DNA from 4 places in the Pseudomonas sp. LjRoot277 genome. Region 3 is predicted to be linked to each of the others. Evidence: predicted binding sites of a transcription regulator. Region 3 holds the regulator's gene; each other region holds the start of a gene.
What was found. Region 3 encodes FliA, which starts transcription of late flagellar genes. Its sites were predicted from a motif close to CTAAAGTTTNNNNNNNNNNNGCCGNTAA; they were not measured.
Positions count from the first base shown of each region.

Region 1 (4,213 bases), 3.4 Mb from region 3:
GCGAAACCGGCGGAGGAACCGACTTGCAGAATCAGCTCCACCGGCAACAGGGCGATGATGCCGAACGCCACGGCGCCGCTGGACAGCAGCACCCCGAGGAAGTTGAAGAACCCGGACCAGGCCACCGCGAAATTCGGCGGCAAGGAGTTGGTGTAAATCACCGTGGCCACGGCGTTGGCGGTGTCGTGGAAACCGTTGACGAATTCAAAGCCGAGGGCAATCAGCAGCGCCACGCCCAACAGTAGAAACGGGGTCCAGGTGGTCACCACGGTGCCGAGTTCGTTCATGTCGTGCATCAGGCTGTAGGCGGTGAACAACAGCCCGCTGCCCAGCACAGCGAAGAAAATCACGATGGTCAGCAGGCCGGGCTTTTTATCGAGTTGCGGTTTGGCGCTATTGGCGGGCGCCTGGGCGGCGGTGAAGGAAGGAGTAGCCATGACGGACAATCCTGAGGGGAGAAGGAGTGTCGCCCATGATCGTTGCTGAATGTTACAGAGAGACTGCCCTAGGTCAGGGTTTGGGTTTTTTGTGAATCCGTTGATCTGATCCGTCTCGGACTTGGATGGTGACTGTGCTGCCGTCTTCGCGAGCAAGCCCGCTCCCACACTGAACTTCAGTGAGCGCAGATTTTGTGCCCGGCAGTGATCTAGTGTGGGAGCGGGCTTGCTCGCGAAGGGATGTAAGCCGCTCTCAATAATCCTGACGCTTACGAAACGCCCAACGCCCGGCGATCACGGTAAACGTCGCGACCAATGCCACCAGAATCCAAAACCCTTCCGGGTCGCCGGAAAGCGGCACCCCACCGACGTTCATGCCAAAGAACCCGGCGATGATGTTGATCGGCAACGCAAGCACCGTCACCACGGTCAGGGTGAACAGCGTGCGGTTGCTCTGTTCGTTGAGGTTGGCGGCGATTTCTTCCTGCAACAGCTTGATCCGTTCGCCCAGCGCCGTGAGGTCGTTGATGATCAGCGCGAACTCCTCGGTGGACTTGCGCAGCTCCTTGACGTCTTCCTTCTGCAACCACTGCGGCGGGCGATTGAGCAGGCGCAGCAACGAGCCTGGTTCCAGCGCCAACAAGCGTTGCAGGCGCACCAGCACCCGTCGGTTGGCACCCAACTCAGCCCGGTTGGTCGACAGCCGCGAGGACAACAACTCATCTTCGATCTGATCGACACTGAGGCTGGTCTTGCGCACGATCTGGGTCAGCACTTCGCCCTGATCGCGCAGCAGATGCACCAGCAATTCCAGCGGTGAACGAAAGCATTCACCGGCCTTCACCGACGAGCGCAGTTTGTCCACCGAGTGCAGCGGTTGCAGGCGTGCGCTGACGATCAGCCGACTGCGGGCGCAGACCCACAGCGTTGAGACATCCGAGGAGACCATGCTGCTGAGGTTGAACACCACGTCGTTGACCACCGCCAGCAACGCCGAATCCACATGCTCGATGCGCGTCGAGCGCGAACCTTCATGCAGCGCTTCGAAAAATTCGTCGGGCAATTCCAGATGGCTTTTCATCCAGCGCTCGCACGCCGCATGAGCCAGGTTCAGGTGCAGCCAGAGAAATTCGTCGTTGTCGCCGGGTTGTTGCAGGCACTGCAACGCCTTGGCCGAATCGAGCTCCCGGCCGCGCTCGCCGGGGCGAAAACTGAAACCGTACAGCAGACCGAACAGGTCCGTGTCGCGATGACTTTGGTCGATGCTGTGGTTCATGGAGTCTCGCTGAAGGAGGTGCGGTCGGTCGCTTTGTGTAGCAGCTGGCGAAGCCTGCGTTCGGTTCTGTAGCAGCTGTCGAGCTTGCGAGGCTGCGTTCGGCTGCGCAGCAGTCGTAAACCTGAGTGCGAGGTTTTTCTGAAACACCGCATCGTCTGATTTCACGACTGCTACGCAGCCGAACGCAGGCTTCGCCAGCTGCTACAGATCGCGTTATGGCGGGTTTTGCAGGTTCACTTGAGCCACATCATCGCAAGGGTTTTTGACGGCTTTGTGACAGTTGGATAGCGGCAAAATAGTGGCCGTACCGATGGTCGGAATTCATTCAAGAACCGCTCTGGGGCGCCGATTACGCTGACGTTAACTTGCACGGCTTTGGCCACGAATCAAGGTCGCAGACAGGGATGTCCGGACACCTTTCACGCCTTGTTGCGGCGTGCCTCATCCCTGTCATGAGTATCACTCGATGCTGCAAAAATCCCTGAGATCACAAATCCTTGCCTTGTTGAGCGGCAGCCTGTTGGCCATGTTGCTGATCGCCCTGGCCTGCTTTCACTTTCTGTCCAGCGGTGTTCAGAACTACGCGAATCTGATCGAAGGCCCACTGCACACCTCGCAATTGATCGATGAAGCCAACCTGCAATTCAAGGTGCAGGTACAGGAGTGGAAAAACGTTCTGCTACGCGGCAAGCAGCCTGCGGATCTGGACAAATACTGGAAGCAATTCGAAGACCGCCAGCGCGACGTGCAGGGCATCCTCGGTGAACTGGCCGGACAGAAGGGTATCGAGCCGTCACTCAAGACTCGCATCGAACGCCTGCGGGACGAACATCGTCTGTTGGGCGCGGCCTATCAGAAGGGCCGTGACGCCTACGTGGCGGCAGGCGCTGACCCAACGGCTGGCGACACGGCGGTCAAAGGAGTGGACCGCGCGACCAGCGATCAGATGAGTGAGTTGGTCAGCGAACTGCGCAAGCAGGGTGCCGAGCAATCGAAGCTGATCAGCGCCGACGCTGACCGCACCGTGTTGCTGGGGATCATTGTGATGCTCGTCTCGGGTCTGTTGATCGGGTTGCTGAGCCTGTGGCTGGTCAACCGCAACCTGGTCGAGCCGATTCGCAAACTGATCGAGTACGTGGCGCAACTCAGCCAGGGTCGTTTCGCCGAACGCGTGGCCAGCACCCGTCAGGACGAGCTGGGCAAACTGGCGACGGCCGCCAATACCCTGCGCGATTTTCTTGCCGAAACCTTCAACCGTTTGCAGCGCAGCGCCCAGGATCTGGACAGCGCCAGCGGTGAGCTGAATTCCATCGCCAGCCTGATGGCCAGCGGCACCAACGAGCAGTTCAACCGCACCGATCAGGTGGCCACGGCAATGAACGAAATGTCCGCTACCGCGCAAGAAGTCGCGCGTCACGCAGCCGATGCGGCACGTGCCGCCGACGATGCCGACCAGTCCGCCCAGCAGGGCGAAAAGGTCATGCAGGGCACCATTCACACCATCACCCAAATGCGCGGCGAAATCGCCAATACCGCCACGGTCATCCGTCGTCTGGAAACCGACAGCGGGCGCATCGGCAAGGTGCTGGAAGTGATTCGCGGCATCGCCGAGCAGACCAATCTGCTGGCGCTCAACGCCGCCATCGAAGCGGCCCGCGCCGGTGAAGCCGGGCGCGGTTTTGCGGTGGTGGCCGATGAAGTCCGCAGTCTGGCCCAGCGCACGGCGGCGTCGATCATCGAGATCAACCAGATCATTCAAACTGTGCAAACCGGTGCGGTGGACGCCGCTCAGGCGATTGAAAGCGGTCAGTCGCGCAGTGAGGAAAGTGTCGAGCAAGTGACTCAGGCCGGCGCCATGCTGGAGCGCATCACCCTTGCCGTGGAAGCCATTCGCGACATGAACCGCCAGATCGCCACCGCCGCGGAAGAGCAGACGTCGGTGGCCGAAGACATCTCGCGCAACCTCACCGAAATCACCAGCATCGCCAGCACCAATCTGGACAACGTGCAGCGCACCGAAGCGGCCAGCCACAACCTGCACGGGTTGTCGGGGCAGTTGAATGAAGTGACGGCACGTCTAAGCGCGTAACGGGAAGGGCTGTGTACCGGTTTGCTTACCGAGTCGGTACACAGTCGATCTCAAGTCCGCAGTGTCGATGTCGATGATCACGGTAATCCCATAAACCCAATGGAAAACCGCCATGGTCAGCATCACTTCCGTTTCGATCACCCCGACGGCTACGACTGCTTCGAACAAGACTGCCGTCAGCGACAGCACCGAAGACACCTCAGTCACGGCAACCGCTGAGGCGTCCAGCGACACCACCAAGGTATCCGCCGGTGGCGCCCCCGCGGCGAGCGGCAGCAGCTCCAGCAGCAGCGAAGAATCCGATACGGTGAAAGAGCTGCGCAAGCAGATCGCCGAGCTGCAAAAGCAATTGCAGGAACAACAGCAGCAACTGCAAGCGGCCCAGGCCAAACAGGAAAGCGCCGAAGCCAA
Region 1 covers NZ_CAXURI020000001.1:5,316,846-5,321,058, reverse strand. The annotation lists gene ACSQ87_RS24930 (inorganic phosphate transporter) at 1-437, opposite strand, end outside; gene ACSQ87_RS24925 (transporter) at 691-1,713, opposite strand; gene ACSQ87_RS24920 (methyl-accepting chemotaxis protein) at 2,180-3,802, shown strand; gene ACSQ87_RS24915 (hypothetical protein) at 3,915-4,213, shown strand, end outside.
Region 1: the regulator FliA is predicted to act here: its motif matches at 2,038-2,065, upstream of ACSQ87_RS24920 (methyl-accepting chemotaxis protein).

Region 2 (4,213 bases), 1.5 Mb from region 3:
ATGCACAGCGCGGCGAACGCAAACAGTCCGACTTCCACCGCGTAGGTGCCACCAATCGGCAGTCCCAGGCGCCACAGTTCCTTGAGGTATTGACGGTCAGGTCGCGACAGGCCCTGACGCAAGGGAAAAGCGTCGTAGGCCGGATGTCGACGGATGTGCCAGGCCAGCGCCAGCGCCATGCAGTTGGCGACAACAGCGGTGACCAGCCCGATGCCCATCAGCCCCAGTTTCGGCAGGCCGAACATGCCGGTTATCAACGCGTAATTCAGCAGGAAGTTGGCCACGGTGCCGCTGAGGCTGATGACCATCACTGGCGTCGCGCGGCCAATGGCGCTGGTGAAGCCGCGCAGGGCCATGAAGCTCAGGTAGCCGGGCAGGGCGAACGGCAGGATCAGCAGGAACTGACCGGCCGCGTGGACATTGGTTTCGGTCTGGCCGAACAGCAGCAACACCGGTTTGAGGTTCCACAGCAGCAGCCCGGCCACCAACGCCATCAACCACGCCAGCCATAACCCGGCCTGGGTCAGCCTGGTGGCGCCGACGATGTCGCCGGCTCCCTGACGGATGGCCACGAGGGTGCCGACCGCGGCGATCACGCCAATGCAGAAAATCGACACGAACGAGTAAGTCGCTGCGCCCAGACCGCCACCGGCCAGCGCCTCTGGACTCAGGCGCGCCATCATCAAGGTGTCGGTGAGGACCATCAGCATGTGCGCCAACTGCGAGGCAATCAACGGCCCCGACAGCCGCAGGATGGCCCAGAGTTCGGTACGTGCTGGATGCTGCATGGTCATCACGCTCGATAATTAAAGAGGGACAGGAAAGCGTCGATTCTCGGCGCTCTACGGGGTTTGCACAAAGGGATAAAAAGGATGGGTTGCATGATTCAAACTCATGCTGGAGAGTTTCTGCTAGGGTGACCGAATCTCGCTATAGGAGCTTTCCCGATGTCCCGTCGTCTTCCTCCCTTGTATGCCCTGCGCGCATTCGAAGCGGCGGCGCGGCACAGTTCGTTTACCCGCGCTGCTGAAGAACTGTCGATCACCCAAAGCGCGGTCAGCCGGCACATTCGTACGCTCGAAGAGCATTTTGCCTGTCGGCTGTTTCACCGCAGCGGACGCAATCTGCAACTGACCGAGTCGGCGCGGCTGATCCTGCCCGGCATTCGAGAAGGCTTCACCGCCCTGGAGCGGGCCTGCAATACCTTGCGCGCCGAAGATGACATCCTGCGCATGAAAGCGCCGTCGACCCTGACCATGCGCTGGCTGCTGGCACGGCTCAGCCGCTTTCGGCACCTGCAACCGGGCAACGAGGTGCAATTGACCAGCGCCTGGATGGACGTCGACTCGGTGGACTTCAACCATGAACCGTTCGACTGCGCTGTCATTCTCAGCAACGGAAATTTCCCGCCGGACTGGGAGGCGAGTTTCCTGTTCCCGGAAGAGCTGATTCCAGTCGGCGCACCTAATCTTCTGCAGGATCAACCGTGGGATGTCGCACGGTTGGCCAATGCCGAACTGCTGCACCCGACACCGGATCGTCGCGACTGGCGCAGTTGGCTGGAACGCATGGGACTGGCGGATCAGGTGTCGCTCAAGGGCGGGCAGGTGTTCGACACGCTGGAACTGGGCATGATCGCCGCCGCCCGAGGTTATGGCGTGTCCATGGGCGATCTGCTGATGGTGGCGGAAGATGTGGCTCAGGGACGTCTGAGTCTGCCGTGGCCGACGGCCGTCGCCAGCGGTGAGAAATATTACCTGGTTTGGCCGAAAACTCGCCCCGGTGGTGAACGTTTGCGCAGGCTCAGCGACTTCCTGCAAGGCGAAGCCCGAGCAATGGAATTGCCCGACGTTCAACACTTGGGCTGAATCGATAGAGCCGCCGCAATGGCGGCCTTGAGCCATATCCCGGCTAATTACTCAAGTATTCAGATTTTCCGCCGAAAATTCAGGTGGAACCTTCGTGCAGGTTCGACGCAATTCCCATTATTAGAATTTTGCTGAGTGTGCAGCCAGATCAAGGAGGATCCGGTCACTCGGCCAGGAGCTGTCATGTCTCAACCTCGTGCCCGGATCGCCTCACAGCTTGGTTTTGCGCTTGCCGTGATACTGGCGATTGTCATCAGCGGCAGTACCGTGTTCGCCCTGCGTTCGCTGGACAGCGCCAACCTCGCCACGCGCGAAGAGCACCTGGCCAGTGAAGCCCGGTTGCTGGCCGATCAGTTGAGCACCTTTCACGGCACGTTGCGTGAAAGCACGCAGCGCCTCAGCGGTCTGTTCGAGAAGCGCTTCAGCGCCGGTTTGAGCGTGCACCCGGATGAACCGGTGGCGGTAGCGGGCGCGCAGACGCCGGGGCTGCACCTGGGCAGCGAAGTGCTGAACAACAATTTCAAGGAAGTGGACGAGTTCAAGCAAATGACCGCCGGCGTTGCGACGGTGTTTGTGCGTAGCGGCGAAGACTTCATCCGGGTCAGCACGTCCCTGAGCAAACAGGACGGCAGCCGGGCCATCGGCACGCTGCTCGATCACGCGAACCCGGCCTATGCCCGCTTGATGGCGGGGCAGGCCTACGTCGGTCGCGCCCTGCTGTTCGAACGCTCCTACATGACTCAGTACACCCCCGTACGTGACAGCGGCGGTAAGGTGATTGCCGTTCTGTTCGTAGGATTCGACTACACCGACGCGCAGAACGCGCAGTTCGCCAACCTCAAGCGTTTCCGTATCGGCCAGACCGGTTCCCTGGCGCTGCTGGATGAACAGAGCAAATGGCTGGTGCCGATCGCGGGCGTACAAGCGCTGGATCAGGCGGCTCCGACCATCGTTGGCTTGGCGAAGACGCCGGGCACGGGCGAGTTCTGGAGTGACAAGTCCGAAGATTTCTACAGCATTGCCGTACCGTTTGAAGGCGGCCCATGGTCGGTCGTGGCGAGCATGCCGAAAACTGAAATCCGTGCCGTGACCTGGAGTGTCGGCATTCAATTGGCGATTGGCAGTCTGCTGGCAATGTTGATCGCTGTGGGTTCGGCCGTCTGGCTGTTGCGCAGCAAACTCGCGCCGCTGGGTGATCTGGTGCGTCAGGCCGAAGCCTTGGGCGCCGGTGATTTGAGCGTGCGTCTGAACGTATCGAGCAATGACGAAATCGGTCAGCTGGCCCGCGCCTTCAACCAGATGAGCCAAGCGCTGTCGACCATGGTCGAGCACATCCGCAAGGCCTCGCAAGAGGTCAACAGCCGCGCCCAGGCCTTGTCCGGTCTTTCCGGTGGCGCCTATGAAGGGATGGAGCAGCAGTCGGGCGAAATCACCAGCATGGCCGGCGCCGTGGAAGAGTTCAGCGCTACGTCCCTGAACATCGCCGACAACATGGGCAGTACTCAGCGTTTGGCCCAGGAAAACGCACAGCAAACCCAGATCGGTCGTACGTCGATGGACGAAGCGTCCTCGTCCCTGGAGCAAATCGCTGGCGCGCTGAACAGCACGGCGACGGTGATCAATACCTTGGGTCAGCGCTCCCAGGAAATCGGCGGCATTGTCGGTGTGATTACCTCGATTGCCGATCAAACCAACCTGCTGGCGCTCAACGCCGCCATCGAAGCCGCTCGTGCCGGCGAGCAGGGTCGTGGTTTTGCGGTCGTGGCCGATGAAGTTCGCAACCTGGCTTCGCGTACCCGCCAGGCGACAGATGAAATTTCCGGGATGATCCAGAGCATTCAGCTGGAAACCGGTAACGCCATTAGCACCATGGAGCAGGGCAACGTATTGATGCAGGAAGGCCTGTCGCGCAACGCCAACGTCGCCAGTGCCCTGGCACGGATCGATGAGCAAAGTCGTTCTGCCGGTCAGCAATTCGCGGCGATCACCACCGCGACTCAGGAGCAGAGCAGTACCGCCACCTTGCTCAGCAGCAACCTGCAAAGCATTGCTCTGGCGAACAGTGAGCAGCGTGAAGTGGTATCCAATCTGGCGGTGACGGCCAAAGAGCTGGAGAAGCTCGCGGCGGACTTGCGTCACGAGGTTGACCGGTTTCGTTGAGGCGCCTTTGAAATAGCTTTCGCGAGCAAGCCCGCTCCCACATTTGATCTCCAGTGATCACAAATTTTGTGTTCACCACCGATCTAATGTGGGAGCGGGCTTGCTCGCGATGGGGTCACCTCAATTCAGGATCTGCCCCCAAGCTAGTCACACTTGGCATTGCTCGATACTTCCTTGCTCGCCAG
Region 2 covers NZ_CAXURI020000001.1:318,308-322,520, forward strand. The annotation lists gene ACSQ87_RS01510 (NorM family multidrug efflux MATE transporter) at 1-788, opposite strand, end outside; gene ACSQ87_RS01515 (LysR substrate-binding domain-containing protein) at 948-1,868, shown strand; gene ACSQ87_RS01520 (methyl-accepting chemotaxis protein) at 2,052-4,028, shown strand; gene ACSQ87_RS01525 (vWA domain-containing protein) at 4,172-4,213, opposite strand, start outside.
Region 2: the regulator FliA is predicted to act here: its motif matches at 1,919-1,946, upstream of ACSQ87_RS01520 (methyl-accepting chemotaxis protein).

Region 3 (4,213 bases):
CGCCGGATCGCCGGTGGTGTCGAGCTGACGGCTGCCCTGGATTACAAGTTGTCGGCGCTGGCTCCGCGCGTTCCGAACATGGAACTCGAAGACGAGCTGCGCAAGACCCAATCGCGGATCGTCACCGCCCAGGCCGAACTGAGCCTGCGCAGCGATGGCGAGAGCGACAAGTCCACCAATCGCCAGTTATTCGCCGGCCTGCCACTGACCGCCGCCGAGCCGCTGATCGAGCCGACCTACACCGAACCCCGTCGTCCTGCACCCGCTGCGGCACCTGCCTCCGGTGGCGTCGACCCACGGGCGTTCGACTCGATGCGTTTCGAACTCAACAGCCTGCGCGAACTGATGGAAGTGCAACTCGGCTCCCTGGCCTGGAATCAGCTGCAAGGCAGCCGTCCGGCCCAGGCCAATCTTTGGCGTCGCCTGCAACGCATCGGCCTGTCCGGCCCGTTGTCGCGCGATTTGCTGGCGCTGATTACCGATATTGAAGAACCTCGTCAGGCCTGGCGCATGTTGCTGGCACATCTGGCGCGGATGATCGCCACACCGGAAGTCGAGCCTCTGGAAGAGGGCGGCGTGATTGCCATGGTCGGCCCTGCCGGCATGGGCAAGACCACCACCCTGGCCAAACTCGCGGCCCGTTACGTGCTCAAGTACGGCGCGCAAAATATCGCGCTGGTCAGCATGGACAGCTACCGTATTGGTGCTCAGGAACAACTCAAGACGTTGGGCCGGATCCTCAATGTGTCGGTGACGCATGTCGATCCGGGCCAATCGCTGGTGCAGGCGCTGGAGCCTTTGCTGCGCAAACGCGTGGTGCTGATCGATACCGCGGGCCTTCAGGCCAGCGATCCGGCACTGCGCATGCAGCTCGAAAGCCTGGCCGGTCGTGGCATCAAATCAAAAAATTACCTGGTTTTGGCAACCACCAGCCAGAAACAGGTTCTAACGGCCGCTTATCACAGTTACAAGCGTTGTGGGCTCGCTGGCTGCATCCTGACTAAACTGGATGAAACGGCAAGTCTGGGCGAGGTGTTGAGCCTGGCCATCAGTCATGAATTGCCGGTGGCCTACCTGACCGATGGCCCGCGGATTCCGGATGATTTGCATCTACCGCGTCGTCATCAGTTGGTCAGTCGCGCCGTAAGCGTGCAAATGCAAGAAGAACCCAGCGAAGAAGCCATGGCTGACATGTTCGCTGATATTTACCACAGCCCGACCAAGCAGGTTGGCTGAGGTATTAATGAACAGTTTTTGTACCTACATCGATGGTCTGCCATGCATTGTTCAGTTGTTGAACGCGCAGCCAGTAATGTGGCCTCCGTCTAAGTAAGACAAGGTAAAGAAAATTCATGGGCAGCATGCATCCCGTACAGGTGATCGCGGTGACCGGCGGCAAAGGTGGCGTCGGGAAGACTAACGTGTCAGTGAACTTGTCCCTGGCTCTAGCTGAGCTCGGCCGGCGCGTCATGCTGCTGGACGCTGATCTGGGGCTGGCGAACGTCGACGTCCTGCTGGGACTGACACCCAAACGTACTTTGGCCGACGTGATCGAAGGCCGCTGCGAGCTGCGCGACGTACTGTTGCAGGGCCCTGGCGGCATTCGCATCGTCCCGGCCGCGTCCGGCACACAGAGCATGGTTCATTTAAGTCCGGCCCAACACGCCGGCCTGATCCAGGCGTTCAGCGATATCGGCGACAACCTCGACGTGCTAGTGATCGACACCGCTGCGGGCATTGGGGACTCGGTAGTCAGTTTCGTTCGCGCAGCGCAGGAAGTCTTGCTGGTGGTCTGCGACGAACCGACCTCGATCACCGATGCCTACGCACTGATCAAACTGCTGAACCGCGATTACGGCATGAACCGTTTCCGCGTCCTGGCCAACATGGCCCAGAGCCCGCAGGAAGGGCGCAACCTGTTCGCCAAGTTGACCAAGGTCACGGATCGCTTCCTTGACGTCGCCTTACAATACGTCGGCGCGGTGCCTTACGACGAAAGTGTGCGCAAGGCTGTGCAGAAGCAGCGCGCCGTCTACGAAGCCTTCCCGCGGTCCAAGTGCTCACTGGCGTTCAAAGCCATTGCACAGAAGGTCGATACCTGGCCGCTACCTGCCAACCCGCGTGGGCACCTGGAGTTTTTCGTCGAGCGCCTCGTGCAACAAACCGCAGGACCGGTGCTATGACAGCCAGTGGCTACAACCTCTACAAGAATTCGGCACGTGACGCGCAGTACGAGCTGATCGAGCGTTACGCGCCACTGGTTAAACGCATTGCCTACCACTTGCTGGCGCGTCTGCCGGCCAGTGTCCAGGTCGAAGACCTGATCCAGGCCGGGATGATCGGCCTGCTTGAAGTGTCGACCAAATACGACGCCAGCAAAGGCGCGAGTTTCGAGACGTACGCGGGCATTCGAATCCGTGGCGCGATGCTCGATGAAGTACGCAAGGGGGACTGGGCGCCACGTTCGGTCCACCGCAATACCCGGATGGTCAGCGACGCCATTCGCTCGATTGAAGCTAAAACCGGTCGTGACGCTAAAGATCACGAGGTTGCGGCCGAACTCCAATTGAGTCTCGACGATTATTACGGGATTTTGAACGACACCCTGGGCAGCCGGTTATTCAGTTTCGACGATCTGTTGCAGGACGGCGAACACGAAGGGCTGCACGAGGATGGCGCCAGTGCTCATCTCGAGCCGTCACGCGATCTGGAAGATGAACGCTTCCAGGCGGCGCTGGCGGACGCGATTGCCAATTTGCCGGAGCGTGAGCGACTGGTGTTGGCGCTGTACTACGACGAAGAGTTGAATCTCAAGGAAATCGGTGAGGTCCTGGGGGTCAGCGAATCTCGGGTCAGCCAGTTACACAGCCAGTGCGCGGCCCGTTTGCGGGGGCGTTTGGGGGAGTGGCGAGCGCGCTGAAGGCAGTGTGGGGACACTGCGAACGCGGCTGGTGGGGTGTTGAACCGTACCGGTCCCGATCTGTTGTGCTCCAGACAGTCATTGAGTGCTTTGCCGGATTGATTGAAATGGCGCGTCCAGGTGCTGGGCGCGTTTAAGACTGCTTGGAGGTCGAATTGGACAAGAACATGAAAATCCTCATCGTTGATGACTTCTCAACGATGCGGCGGATCATTAAAAACCTGTTGCGTGACCTTGGGTTCACCAACACGGTCGAGGCCGACGATGGCACTACTGCCATTCCGGTTCTCAACAGCGGCAGCATCGACTTTCTGGTAACAGACTGGAACATGCCTGGCATGACCGGTATCGACCTGCTGCGCCACGTGCGTGCCGATGAAAAGCTCAAGCACCTGCCGGTGCTGATGGTGACCGCTGAAGCCAAGCGCGAGCAAATCATCGAGGCAGCCCAGGCCGGAGTTAACGGCTATGTGGTCAAGCCCTTCACGGCCCAGGCGTTAAAAGAAAAAATCGAGAAGATTTTCGAACGCATCGGTTGATGTGCGAAGCCACTGCGCCACGGGGGAGCTATGGAGCATAACGAGTCTTCACAGGGCGATTTCGAATCGACTCTGAAAAAACACGCGGTCGAACTGGTCGAAAGCCTTGAAAAAGGCAGGTTCGGCGACGCTGTGCAACTGATCCATGAGCTCAATCAGACCCGTGACCGTGGCCTGTATCAGGAAGTGGGCAAGCTCACTCGCGAGCTGCATAGCGCGATCGTCAATTTCCAGATTGACCCGCACATGCCGCAAGCCGAGGAAGTCTCGCAGATCACGGATGCCACCGAGCGTCTGGGTTATGTGGTCAAGCTGACCGAGGCGGCTGCCAACCGCACCATGGACCTGGTGGAAAACGCCACGCCGCTGGTCAACGGCCTGAGCAACGAAGCCCAGGCCTTGAGCAACGACTGGGGACGGTTCATGCGCCGCGAAGTCGGGGCTGAAGAGTTCCGCGAGCTGGCCCGGCGAGTCGACGGTTTCCTGACACGCAGCAGCGAAGACAATCGCGTTGTGTCGAGCAACCTCAACGACATTCTGCTCGCTCAGGATTACCAGGACCTCACCGGTCAGGTGATCAAGCGTGTGACCCAATTGGTCACCGAAGTTGAAAGCAACCTGCTCAAGCTCGTGCTTATGGCCAGTCATGTGGACCGCTTTGCGGGCATCGAACATGACCGTGAAGCGATGCTTGCAGAAAAAGATCCGCAAAAACATCTCTCTCAGGGTGAAGGTCCGCAGATTCATGCCGATA
Region 3 covers NZ_CAXURI020000001.1:1,868,208-1,872,420, forward strand. The annotation lists gene flhF (flagellar biosynthesis protein FlhF) at 1-1,236, shown strand, start outside; gene fleN (flagellar synthesis regulator FleN) at 1,353-2,183, shown strand; gene fliA (RNA polymerase sigma factor FliA) at 2,180-2,920, shown strand; gene ACSQ87_RS08910 (chemotaxis response regulator CheY) at 3,088-3,459, shown strand; gene ACSQ87_RS08915 (protein phosphatase CheZ) at 3,490-4,213, shown strand, end outside.

Region 4 (4,213 bases), 4.4 Mb from region 3:
CCGGGCCGCCGACCGCTGCCGGGATCTGGATCGACATGGGCAAACCTTCTGCCAGCCAGGCTTTCAGGCCGCCGTCGACATAGTGGTACTTGCTGTGGCCGATGACATCCAGTAGCCAGATAAAGCGCCCGGCCCAACCGCCGCCTTCGTCGTCATAGACCACGTAGACCGCATCGGGGTTGTGTCCCAGCTCACCGAACAACGTTTCGAGTGCCGCTTGCGACGGCATCAGGCCCGGCGCAGGCGCCTGACCGAGTTGCGTGCGTTTCGGATCGACAAAACGCGCACCGGGGATATGCCCTTCGGCATAGCGGGCGCTGCTGGTCAGGTCCACCAGAATCAGTTCGCGGGAGTCGAGACGGGCGAGCAAGTCGCTCGGCTCGATGACCAGCGGCAAGCCAGAGAATTCAGACATGTGAGGTCTCCAGAACACAAAGGGGAGGATTGTATAGCAGCGTCATTGGCCGCGGTGACTAAAGCTGTGCAGGGCTTTCTCGATGCACTGCGCGGTTTTGCCGAAGGCTTGCACGGTGATTTCCGAGAACGGCCCGCCGCCCTGATCCGCCACCACAATCATGATCACCCGACCATTATTGACCAGTGAGCGCAACAGCAAGTGTTCGCCGCCGAACTGTGAGCGCAGGCTGGCCGGTAACAGGGCCGAAAATTGCGCGTTGTTGGCCGGCGTCAGGCGTACCTGGGCCTGCTGCGAGAGCAGGCGTTGCAGCACGGTGCTCTGGCTGACGACGAAGTTCAGACCGGCCACTTCTTTTGGCAGTCCGGCCGTCTGGTGCACTCGCAGATTGTCATGGGTGCGGTCGGCCATCAGGATCATCACCCGACGCATGCCGCACGCAACCAAAGCGTCCCGGGCAGACGTGGTCAAGTGCATGGCATTGGTGAAGCGACTCGGCTCGACCAGCAACTCTGCACATTGTCTGCGCCATTTCGCCAGGTCTTCGGCAGTCGGTGCCGGGGCCGGCAGCAAGCCTGCGTGCACGCGGTTCATGCCCCACGGCCAGATCAGTGAAACGGCCGGGTGCCAAAGGTCTGGCATCGCATGATGACGGGCGCTGTTGGCGGCCTGTTGGTGCAACTGCTGCTGCACTTCGTCCATCGGCATTTGCAGGTAAAGGCTGGTCAGATACTGCCAGCGTTCGCTGTGCGGACTGTCCCAGGCCTGTTGCGCCGACAGCGCCAGACCGTTGGCCAGCAGCACCGTATTGGCCGGTTGATTGAGCCAGCGGCGCAGGGTCGGATCGTCATCGAGGCGGTTCTGCTGGCGCAATGGATGATCGCTGTCGCGCGCGATGCGCAGGACTTTCACCAGCTCACGCTGCTCGTTGAGCAGCAGCCGATAACCCTGCTGCACCCAGATCGGCAGGCGCCAGATGTCCACGAGCGCCAGGCAGATATCCAGTAGGCGTACGCCGAACAACTGCTTTTCGACTTTGCGCGCCGACTCGCCTTTATGGATGACCCGCAGCTCCCACTCTTCGAGCAACTGCGGATGGGTCAACGCCATCGGCCAGAGCGGCGAGAGAAACAGCAGGCTGCCCCAATGGATGTCTTGCCACAGCCGCGCCAGGCGACTGGCGAAAAAACCGTTGGCCTGTTGGGTCGCGTGCTGGCTGATCAGTTGCAGCTGACGCAGGGCGATCGGAATTTCTAACTGAGGTTCGGCGGGCAGGCGGGCGAGCAGTTCTTCGGTGCGCTTCAAACCGAGGCGATTGATCGCCACCTCAAGGTTTTCCGCAGGCTCGGTCATGCTGCCATGGGTGTGACGATTGGCTTCGCGAATCACGCTCAGCGCCAGCGCGGGGCTGTCCTGTATCAGTTCGGCGATATCGCGCAGGGAGCTGCGACTGTTGGCGATGGCCTTGCAGACACGGTCATGACTGGCTTGCGGAACGGGCAAGCGCACGCCATCGAGAAGCTTTACCCAGCCTTCGAGAGTGGTTGGTTTTGGAGTTGGAACGTTCGTTTCGTTAGCCATGGTTGGACGCGATCATCGTCTGCATTACCTATGCCCGGAGCGGGCCAAATTGGCTTTTCGCCTGAACTGGCTATAGTCTGGCGCAGTTTTGCCGATAAGTAGAAGAAGAGATTTTTTAACTTCCGAATATGACCTTGAACCCGACTCAGTAAGTGCTCTCCTACCTATGGCTAAAATTATCGGCATCATCGTCGTATTCGCGAGCGTGCTCGGCGGATACGTGCTCTCCCACGGCAAAATTGCCGCCCTGATTCAGCCCTTCGAGGTGATGATTATTGGTGGTGCGGCACTCGGTGCATTTCTGCAGGCCAACCCCGGTTACATGACCCTGCACGTGCTCAAGAAATCCTTGGGCATGTTCAGTTCGCGTTTCAACCACACGTTCTATCTGGAAGTGCTGGGCCTGATCTACGAGATCCTCAACAAGAGCCGCCGCGAAGGCATGATGGCGATCGAAGGCGACATTGAAGATGCCGCTGCGAGCCCGATTTTCGCCAAGTACCCGGCTGTGCTCAAAGACGAACGCATGACTGCATTCATCTGCGATTACCTGCGCATCATGTCCTCCGGCAACATGGCTCCCCATGAGCTTGAAGGCCTGTTCGACATGGAGCTTTACAGCCTCAAGGAAGACCTCGAGCATCCGTCCCATGCGGTGAACGGTATTGCCGACGCCATGCCCGGTTTCGGTATCGTCGCGGCGGTACTCGGTATTGTGGTGACCATGGCTTCCCTGGGTGAAGGCGATCAGAAATCCATCGGCCTGCACGTGGGTGCGGCGCTGGTCGGTACCTTCTTCGGTATTCTCGCGGCGTACGGTTTCTTCGGTCCGCTGGCCCATTCCCTGGCCCACGATGCCAAGGAAGAACTCAACGTCTACGAAGCCATCAAGGCCTCGCTGGTGGCTTCCGCTTCCGGCATGCCGCCATCGCTGGCGGTAGAGTTCGGCCGTAAGGTTCTGTACCCGGCGCACCGTCCTAGCTTCGCTGAGCTGGAACAAGCGGTTCGCGGTCGTTAAGTCATGGAAAATAACCAGCCGATAATCATCAAGCGCGTCAAGCGCATCGCCGGTGGGCATCACGGGGGCGCCTGGAAAATCGCCTTCGCGGACTTCGCGACGGCGATGATGGCGTTCTTCCTGGTGCTGTGGCTGCTGTCCACCGCAACGCCTGAACAGAAGATCGCCATCGCCGGTTACTTCAAGGACCCGGTCGGCTTTTCCGAAAGCGGCACGCCGTACATCATCGACCTGGGCGGCACACCGACCCTGGCGCCGGAGAACACCCTCAACCCCGAGGTGAAATCTCAGCCGCAGCCCGACAAGGTGACCATCGATGCCGAGCAGGTTGAAGGCATGGCCGAGCAGGTCGAGAAGGAACGTCTCGAGTTGTTGCTGCAAGAACTGCAGACCAAGGTTGAAGAGAACCCGCAGCTGAAGAAATTCAAAGACCAGATCAGTTTCGAAATCACGCCGGACGGTTTGCGCATCCAGATCGTGGACGCCGAAAACCGGCCGATGTTCGACTCCGGCAGTGCTCGTCTGAAGCCGTACTTCGAAGACATCCTGCTGGCCATGGCCGACACCATTAAAGCGGTGCCGAACAAGATCAGCATCAGCGGCCACACCGATGCCAAGCCGTACACGGGCACCGGTGACTTTGGTAACTGGGAGCTCTCGGCCAACCGTGCCAACGCGGCACGTCGTGCGCTGGTTGCCGGCAGCTATCCGGATGCGCAGGTGGCGCGTGTCGTCGGTTATGCCTCGTCAGCACTGTTCGATCGCGAGCACCCGTTCAATCCGGTCAACCGCCGTATCGACATCGTGGTACTGACCAAGAAAGCCCAGCGTGCCATCGAAGGTTCGCAAGGTACGGAACCGGCTCCAGAGCCGGCGCAAGGGCAGGGCGGCCCGGGCGAAGTGCCCGTCACGCCAGCCGACCCGAATGCGTTGCCGGCGGATAAAGAACCGTTGCCGGCGCATGAGCTTCGCGAGCGTTTGAACCTGTTCGACAACCCGGCGCCGAAGCCGGCGGAACCGCCGAAGCAGTGACCCGCAAAAAAGCCGACAGCGATGTCGGCTTTTTTGTGCCTGTCGTTTGTACGTTGGTGGCGGCTGTAGGAACGATCTGAAATTGCATGCCGGGGTTCTCAGTCGTACAAGCATCTGACTATAGTTCCGCCGTTGCTGCCAGCGCGGTGACCGATCTTAGCCGGTCG
Region 4 covers NZ_CAXURI020000001.1:6,253,078-6,257,290, reverse strand. The annotation lists gene ACSQ87_RS29035 (rhodanese-like domain-containing protein) at 1-415, opposite strand, end outside; gene ACSQ87_RS29030 (HDOD domain-containing protein) at 458-1,996, opposite strand; gene motA (flagellar motor stator protein MotA) at 2,163-3,014, shown strand; gene motB (flagellar motor protein MotB) at 3,018-4,046, shown strand.
Region 4: the regulator FliA is predicted to act here: its motif matches at 2,067-2,094, upstream of motA (flagellar motor stator protein MotA).